2 regions of the Burkholderia sp. NLJ2 genome follow, and region 2 is predicted to be linked to the other one. Evidence: predicted binding sites of a transcription regulator. Region 2 holds the regulator's gene; the other holds the start of a gene.
What was found. The regulator LexA, encoded in region 2, represses DNA repair genes until DNA is damaged. The targets are predictions, from matches to a motif close to ACTGTATNNNNATACAGT.
Positions count from the first base shown of each region.

Region 1: imuA (translesion DNA synthesis-associated protein ImuA) is a predicted target of LexA. The motif match lies at 1,779-1,796, and genes of this name have one in related genera.

Region 1 is NZ_CP137808.1:3,206,684-3,210,219, reverse strand. Features, by position in the region: gene R9B84_RS14775 (ABC transporter permease) at 1-719, shown strand, start outside; gene R9B84_RS14770 (ABC transporter ATP-binding protein) at 721-1,515, shown strand; gene imuA (translesion DNA synthesis-associated protein ImuA) at 1,810-2,517, shown strand; gene R9B84_RS14760 (Y-family DNA polymerase) at 2,450-3,536, shown strand, end outside.
Region 2 is NZ_CP137808.1:1,759,351-1,762,886, reverse strand. Features, by position in the region: gene R9B84_RS08145 (sulfate ABC transporter substrate-binding protein) at 1-1,036, opposite strand, end outside; gene lexA (transcriptional repressor LexA) at 1,301-1,948, shown strand; gene R9B84_RS08135 (hypothetical protein) at 1,975-2,310, shown strand; gene R9B84_RS08130 (DUF2939 domain-containing protein) at 2,340-3,056, shown strand; gene R9B84_RS08125 (universal stress protein) at 3,144-3,536, opposite strand, start outside.

The DNA of each region.
Region 1 (3,536 bases), 1.4 Mb from region 2:
CCGCGACGGCGTTCGCGATCGTCGCGGGCGCGCTGGCCGGCTTCATCACCGGCTGGCTCAACGTGCGCCTGAAGATCATGGATCTGCTCGCCAGCATCCTGATGATGATCGCGCTCTATTCGGTGAACCTGCGGATCATGGGCCGGCCGAACGTGCCGCTGATCACCGAGCCGACGCTGTTTACCGTGCTGCAGCCCGACTGGATGCCCGACTTCGTGCTGCGCCCGGCGCTGCTCGCGATCGTCGTCGTGGTCGCGAAGCTCGGCCTCGACTGGTTCTTCTCGTCGCAGCTCGGCCTCGCGATGCGCGCGACCGGCGCGAACCCGCGGATGGCGCGTGCCCAGGGCATCGCGACCGGCCGCGCGACGCTCGCCGGGATGGCGCTGTCGAACGCGCTCGTCGCGCTCGCCGGCGCGCTGTTCGCGCAGACGCAGGGCGGCGCGGACATCTCGATGGGGATCGGCACGATCGTGATCGGGCTGGCCGCGGTGATCATCGGCGAGACGCTGCTGCCGGCGCGCCGGCTGGTGCTGACGACGCTCGCCGTCGTGCTCGGCGCGATCGTCTACCGCTTCTTCATCGCGCTTGCGCTGAACAGCGAATTCATCGGCCTGAAGGCGCAGGATCTGAACCTCGTGACGGCCGCGCTCGTCACGATCGCGCTGGTGCTGCCGGCGACGCGCAAGAAGCTGTTCGCGCGCAAGAACGGAGGGGCATGACATGCTGTCCGCACAAGACCTGAAACTCACGTTCAATCCCGGCACGCCGATCGAGACGCGCGCGCTGCGCGGGCTGTCGCTCGAGATTCCCGACGGCCAGTTCGTCGCGGTGATCGGCTCGAACGGTGCCGGCAAGTCGACCTTCCTCAATGCGGTCAGCGGCGACCAGCGTGTCGATTCGGGGCGCATCTCGATCGATGGCGCGGACGTCACGCGCCAGCCCGCGTGGGACCGCGCGCACCTCGTCGCGCGCGTGTTCCAGGATCCGATGGCCGGCACCTGCGAGGCGCTGACGATCGAGGAGAACATGGCGCTCGCGACGGCGCGCGGCGTGCGGCGCGGCTTCCGGGCCGCGCTCGACCGGCCGTCGCGCGAGCTGTTCCGCGACAAGCTGCGGCTCTTGAACCTCGGTCTCGAGAACCGGCTGACCGACCGGATCGGGCTGCTGTCGGGCGGCCAGCGGCAGGCCGTGAGCCTGCTGATGGCGTCGCTGCGGCCGTCGCGGATCCTGCTGCTCGACGAGCACACGGCCGCGCTCGACCCGAAGACGGCCGCGTTCGTGCTGGAACTGACCGCGCGCATCGTCGCCGAGAGCAAGCTGACGACGATGATGGTCACGCACAGCATGCGGCAGGCGCTCGACTACGGTGACCGCACGGTGATGCTGCACCAGGGGCAGGTCGTGCTCGACGTGTCGGGCGACGCGCGCAAGGGGCTCGACGTGCCGGACCTGCTGCAGATGTTCGAGAGGGTGCGTCACGAGCAGCTCGACGACGACGCGTTGTTGCTCGGCTGACGGGCGGCAGGCGGGCCGGCGCGGTGCGGGGGGCTGCATCGTGCCGGTTTGCGCGAGGGTTTGCGTGCCGATTCGGCGGGGCGATTCAGCGCGCGTGCGTCGCAGCGGGCCGGATGGTGGTGGCGGGCGTTCGGGCGGCACGATCCGGCCACGCCCGATCCGGCGCGCCGTAACATGACGGGCGCGGCGGCTTTCCCCCTGTTTTTCCTCTGACAAGAACCGGTTTCGCACCGGCGCTGTGCGACGCGAGCGCATTGCCATATACTGTATATCCATACAGTTGTGGGTGGCGTCATGCTCGCATCCTCCATTTCTCCCGAATCCCTTCATCCATCGCTCTGGCGTGGCTCGCAGCTCGCGCGGGGCGGTCCGCGCACGATCGATACCGGCTTCGCGCCGCTGTCCGCCGAGCTGCCGGGCGGCGGCTGGCCGTTCGGCGGGCTCGTCGAACTGCTGGCCGCGCAACCGGGCTGCGGCGAGATGCGGCTGCTCGCGCCCGCGCTCGCGCGCACCGTCAGCGCTCGGCGTCCGCTCGCGCTCGTCGCGCCGCCGCAATCGCCGCATGCGACCGCGCTCGCCAGTCTCGGCGTGCCGGCCGACGCGTTGCTGTGGCTGCGCGCCGGCAGCCGCACGGATGCGCTGTGGGCCGCCGAGCAGGCGCTCAAGACCGGCTGTTGCGGCGCGCTGCTGCTCTGGCAGGACGCGCGGCCCGATGCGCTGCGGCGCCTGCATCTCGCGGCCGCGCGCACGGGCGACACGCTGTTCGTGATGCTGCGCCCGCTGTCGGCCGCGCGGCAGCCGTCGCCGGCCGTGCTGCGCGTCGCGCTGTATCCCGTGCCGGGCGGCGTGTCGCTCGATATCGTCAAGCGTCGCGGGCCCGCGCGCAGCGAGCCGCTCGTGCTCGACCTGCCGTCGCCCATCGTGGAGAGTCGTTATGCGCGTCTTGCTCGGCATCCATCTGCCGCGCCTGCCGCTCGACGTGTGCGCCCCGCAGCCGTCTGACGCAGCGGCCGGCGGCGCCGGCTGCGCGGTGCTCGAGCAGGGTGTCGTGCTGATCGCCGATGCGGCCGCGCGCCGGCAAGGCGTGCGCGCGGGCATGAAGCGCGGCGGCGTGCTGACGCTCGCGCCCGAGACGCAGCTCGTCGAACGCGATCCCGCGCGCGAGGCCGATGCGCTGCGCGCGGTCGCGCTCGCGTTGCTGCGCTTCTCGCCGTGCGTCGCGCTCGACGACGAGGCCACGCTGATCGTCGACGTCGGCCCGAGCCTGCGCCTGTTCGGCGGCTTGCCGTCGCTGTGCCGCCAGGTGCGTGCGACGCTCGCGGCGCTCGGTTATGCGGCGCGCCTGTCCGCCGCGCCGACCGGGCGCGGTGCGTGGCTGCTCGCGCGTGTCTCGGCCCGCGCGCGGATCCGGCGCCGGGTGGCCGCCCCTGCGTCGCTGGTTCGCGCGCTCGACGGTCTGCCCTGCGTGCTGCTGCCCGATGCGCGTCCGTATGCGGGCTGGTTCGACGGCCTCGGTTGCCGCACGCTCGCCGATCTGCGCGGCCTGCCGCGCGCGGGGCTGCAGCGCCGCTGCGGCCCCGCGCTGCTGGCCGCGCTCGATCGCGCGTACGGCGATGCGGTCGAGCCGCTTGCGTGGATGGCGGTGCCGCCCGTGTTCGACGTGCGGCTCGAATTGCCGGAGCGTGTCGAATACGCGGAAGCCGTGCTGTTCGCCGCCCGGCGGCTCGTCGTGCAGCTCTGCGGCTGGCTGGCCGCGCGGCAACTGTCGCTGGCCGCGATGACGTTCGATCTCGAGCACGAGCGCGGCCGCCAGGCCGTGCCGCCGACGCCGCTCGAACTCGCGTTCGCCGCACCCGTGCGCGATGAGGCGCACTTCATGCGGCTGCTCGGCGAGCGGCTCGCGCGCGTCGAGTTGCCAGCCGCGGTGATCGCGGTGCGTCTGACGGCCACGCGCGTCGAATCGGTCGCGCCGCCGGCCGACGATCTGTTTCCCGAGCCGGGCGGCACGCGCGAGACGCGTG
Region 2 (3,536 bases):
ACTGCGGCTTGTAGATCGAATCGAACACGCCGCCGTCCGCGAAATGCGTCTTCTGCGCATTCGTCCAGCCGCCGAACGTGTCGTCGACCGTGTACAGCTTCAGCTTCGGGAACTGCTTGGTCAGTTCCGCCGGCACGTTCTTCGAACGCGGCCGGTAGTAGTTGCGCGCCGCGATCTCCTGGCCCTGCGGGCTGTACAGGAAGTTCAGGTACGCGTCGGCCAGCTTGCGCGTGCCCTTCTTGTCGACCACCTTGTCGACCACCGCGACGGGCGGCTCGGCCAGGATGCTCACCGACGGCACGACGATCTCGAACTTGTCGGTGCCGAACTCCTTGACCGACAGGAATGCCTCGTTTTCCCATGCGATCAGCACGTCGCCGATCCCGCGCTGCACGAAGCTCGTGGTCGCGCCGCGCGCGCCGGAATCGAGCACGCCCGCGTTCTTGTACAGCTTCGTGACGAATTCCTTCGCCGTCTGCTCGTTGCCGCCCGGCTTGTGCACCGCATATGCCCACGCGGCCAGGTAGTTCCAGCGCGCGCCGCCCGACGTCTTCGGGTTCGGCGTGACGATCGAGATGCCCGGCTTGGTCAGGTCGTCCCAATCCTTGATCCCCTTCGGATTGCCCTTGCGCACGAGGAACACGATCGTCGACGTGTACGGCGACGCGTTGTCGGGCAGGCGCTTCTGCCAGTCCTTGTTGACGAGCCCCTTGTTCGCGAGCGCGTCGATGTCGTACGCGAGCGCCAGCGTGACGACGTCGGCCTGCAGGCCGTCGAGCACCGAGCGCGCCTGCGCGCCCGAGCCGCCGTGCGACTGCTTGAAGTTGACGGTCTCGCCCGTCTTCGCCTTCCACTCCTTGCCGAACGCCTGGTTGAAATCCTGATACAGCTCGCGCGTCGGGTCGTACGACACGTTCAGGAAGGTCGTATCGGCCTGCGCGTGCGTCGCAACGCCCAGCGTCGCCGCCGCGCCCAGCGCGAGTGTTGCGATCAGGCGGCCCACTCCGCCCACCAGCCCCGTATTGCGCTTCGCCATCCTTGGTTCTCCAGTGTTGTCGGTATTGCGATGTCGGGCCAGTCTAACGAACGGGTTACATGATTAAAAATAATCGTTCTTCATTTTTTAATACTCAAAAGTGCTAACGCATACGGGATGGACGGTTGCGGCAGATGAACCGGCGTCCGAACGTCACGAAATCACGCCGGAACCGGCGTGATCGCGTCGAACCTCAAGTAACACTTGAAATTCGCGAAGTACTGTATAAAAATACAGCTCACTGTCTATCCATACAGTTGAGCCATGACCAAACTCACCGCCCGTCAGCAGCAAGTGTTCGACTTGATCCGTCGCGCGATCGAGCGCTCCGGATTCCCGCCCACCCGTGCCGAGATCGCGGCCGAACTGGGCTTCAGCTCGCCGAATGCGGCCGAGGAGCATCTGCGCGCACTGGCGCGCAAGGGCGTGATCGAGCTGGCCGCCGGCGCATCGCGCGGCATCCGCCTGCTCGGCCTCGAAGATTCCCCGCACCAGTTCACGCTGCCGCACGCCAGCCTGATGCAACTGTCGCTGCCGCTCGTCGGCCGCGTCGCGGCCGGTAGCCCGATCCTCGCGCAGGAGCACATCTCGCAGCATTACGCGTGCGATCCCGCGCTGTTCTCCAGCAAGCCCGATTACCTGCTGAAGGTGCGCGGCCTGTCGATGCGCGATGCCGGCATTCTCGATGGCGACCTCCTCGCCGTGCAGAAGCGCACGGAGGCAAAGGACGGCCAGATCATCGTCGCGCGTCTCGGCGACGACGTCACGGTCAAGCGCCTGATGCGCCGGCCGGGCGGTCTCGAGCTGATCGCGGAGAACCCGGATTACGAAAACATCTTCGTCAAGGCCGGCAGCGCGGAATTCGCGCTGGAAGGCATCGCCGTCGGGCTGATCCGCTCGGGCGAACTCTGACATTCCGTCTCGCTTAGGAGAACATCATGGAACGCCTTGCCCGCCTGCTGCCTTTCCGTCAATTCGGTCGCCTGCGTCATCTGCGCGGCCGCACGCCTTGCGCGCCGCTGTCCGCGGCAGCGCCTGTGAAAGAAGAAGTCGCAGTCGAACGGCAGGCGTCCCTGCTGCCATCGGCGCTCCCCGCTTTCGCGCGGGTATCGCTGAACGCCGGCCTGAATCATGCGGAACCCGCGCGCCGCGCCCCGGTGCGCGTCTATCACGGCCGGTCGCGCCTGATCATGGTCGGCACGATCGATGCCGTGTGCCGGATGATCGATCACTGCATCGCGGAGGAACGATCGGCCGCGCAAGGCGGTCTCTGATTGCGGAGCATTCCCGCACCGGAGGCAACGTGACTGGATCCTCGGGCCGCACATGGCGGCTCAAGCCACTGCTGATCGTCGTGCTGGCCGTCGCCGTCATTGCGGCGATCGGCTACGCATACGCATCGCCGTACGTCGCGCTCGGTCGCCTGAAATCGGCGATCGATGCACGCGATGCGCAGGCCATCAGTGAATATGTCGATTTTCCGTCGTTGCGCATCAGCCTGAAGCAGCAGGTTACGGAAGAGTTGATGCGCCGGATCGACGCGGTGAAGAAAGACAATCCGTTCGCGGTGATCGGTGCGTTGATCGGGTCCGCGCTGATCGGCCCGCTGGTCGATGCGTACGCGACTCCGGAGGGCGTGGCCGCGCTGATGAGCGGATTGCCGCCACGCGGCAATCCGGGCGAGCGCCCGCCCGAATGGTCGAATCTGCCGCAAGGCAATGCACCGGGCAGTGCACCGGCCGCACCACCCGCCAATCCGGCTCCGGCGAGCGCAGCCGTTCCGGGCAGCAACGCAGCCGCCGCGGCTGCGTCATCGCCGGCGCCGGCCGCCGCCGCACCGGCCAGCGCGAACGATGCAACGCACACGCCGCATCAGCAGCAAACCAGCGCGGGCTACCGGAATGTCGACGATTTCGTCGTGACCTACCAGCGCAGTGCCGACGGCACGCGCTATGCGGCGATATTCCACCGCTTCGGCCTGTTCTCGTGGAAGCTGTCCGCGATCGACCTGCATGCGTAGCCGGCCGCGGTCAACGCCCGCGCCGCTGATGCGGCGCGGCGCCTGACCGGCGCGCATCGCCGGTCAGGCCGTCATTGCGTCATCAGATCATTTGCCGCTCGCCGTGGCCGCTTCACGCTCGCGCGCGATTTCGGCCTTCTGCTCTTCCGCCGACGAACACGCAACCAGAATGCTGCAGTTCACGCGATCGAGCAGTTGCGTATTGCCCGACCCCATCCACCATCTCGACAGCCCGCTGCGGCACCGGTGGCCGACGACGACGAGGTCGACCTTCAGCTCCGACGCGAGATTCGCGATTTCGTCGATCGGGTAACCGAACGCAAAATGGCCTTCGGCCTGCACGCCGCGCTCGCGCAGCCAGTTCACGCCTTCCTGCAGGATTTCGCGCGCGGTTTCCTCGAAGCGGCCACACGCGACATCGGTCAGCAGCCCTGCGCTTTGCGCAATGCTCGATCGCATGTCGACGACCGACAGCAAGTG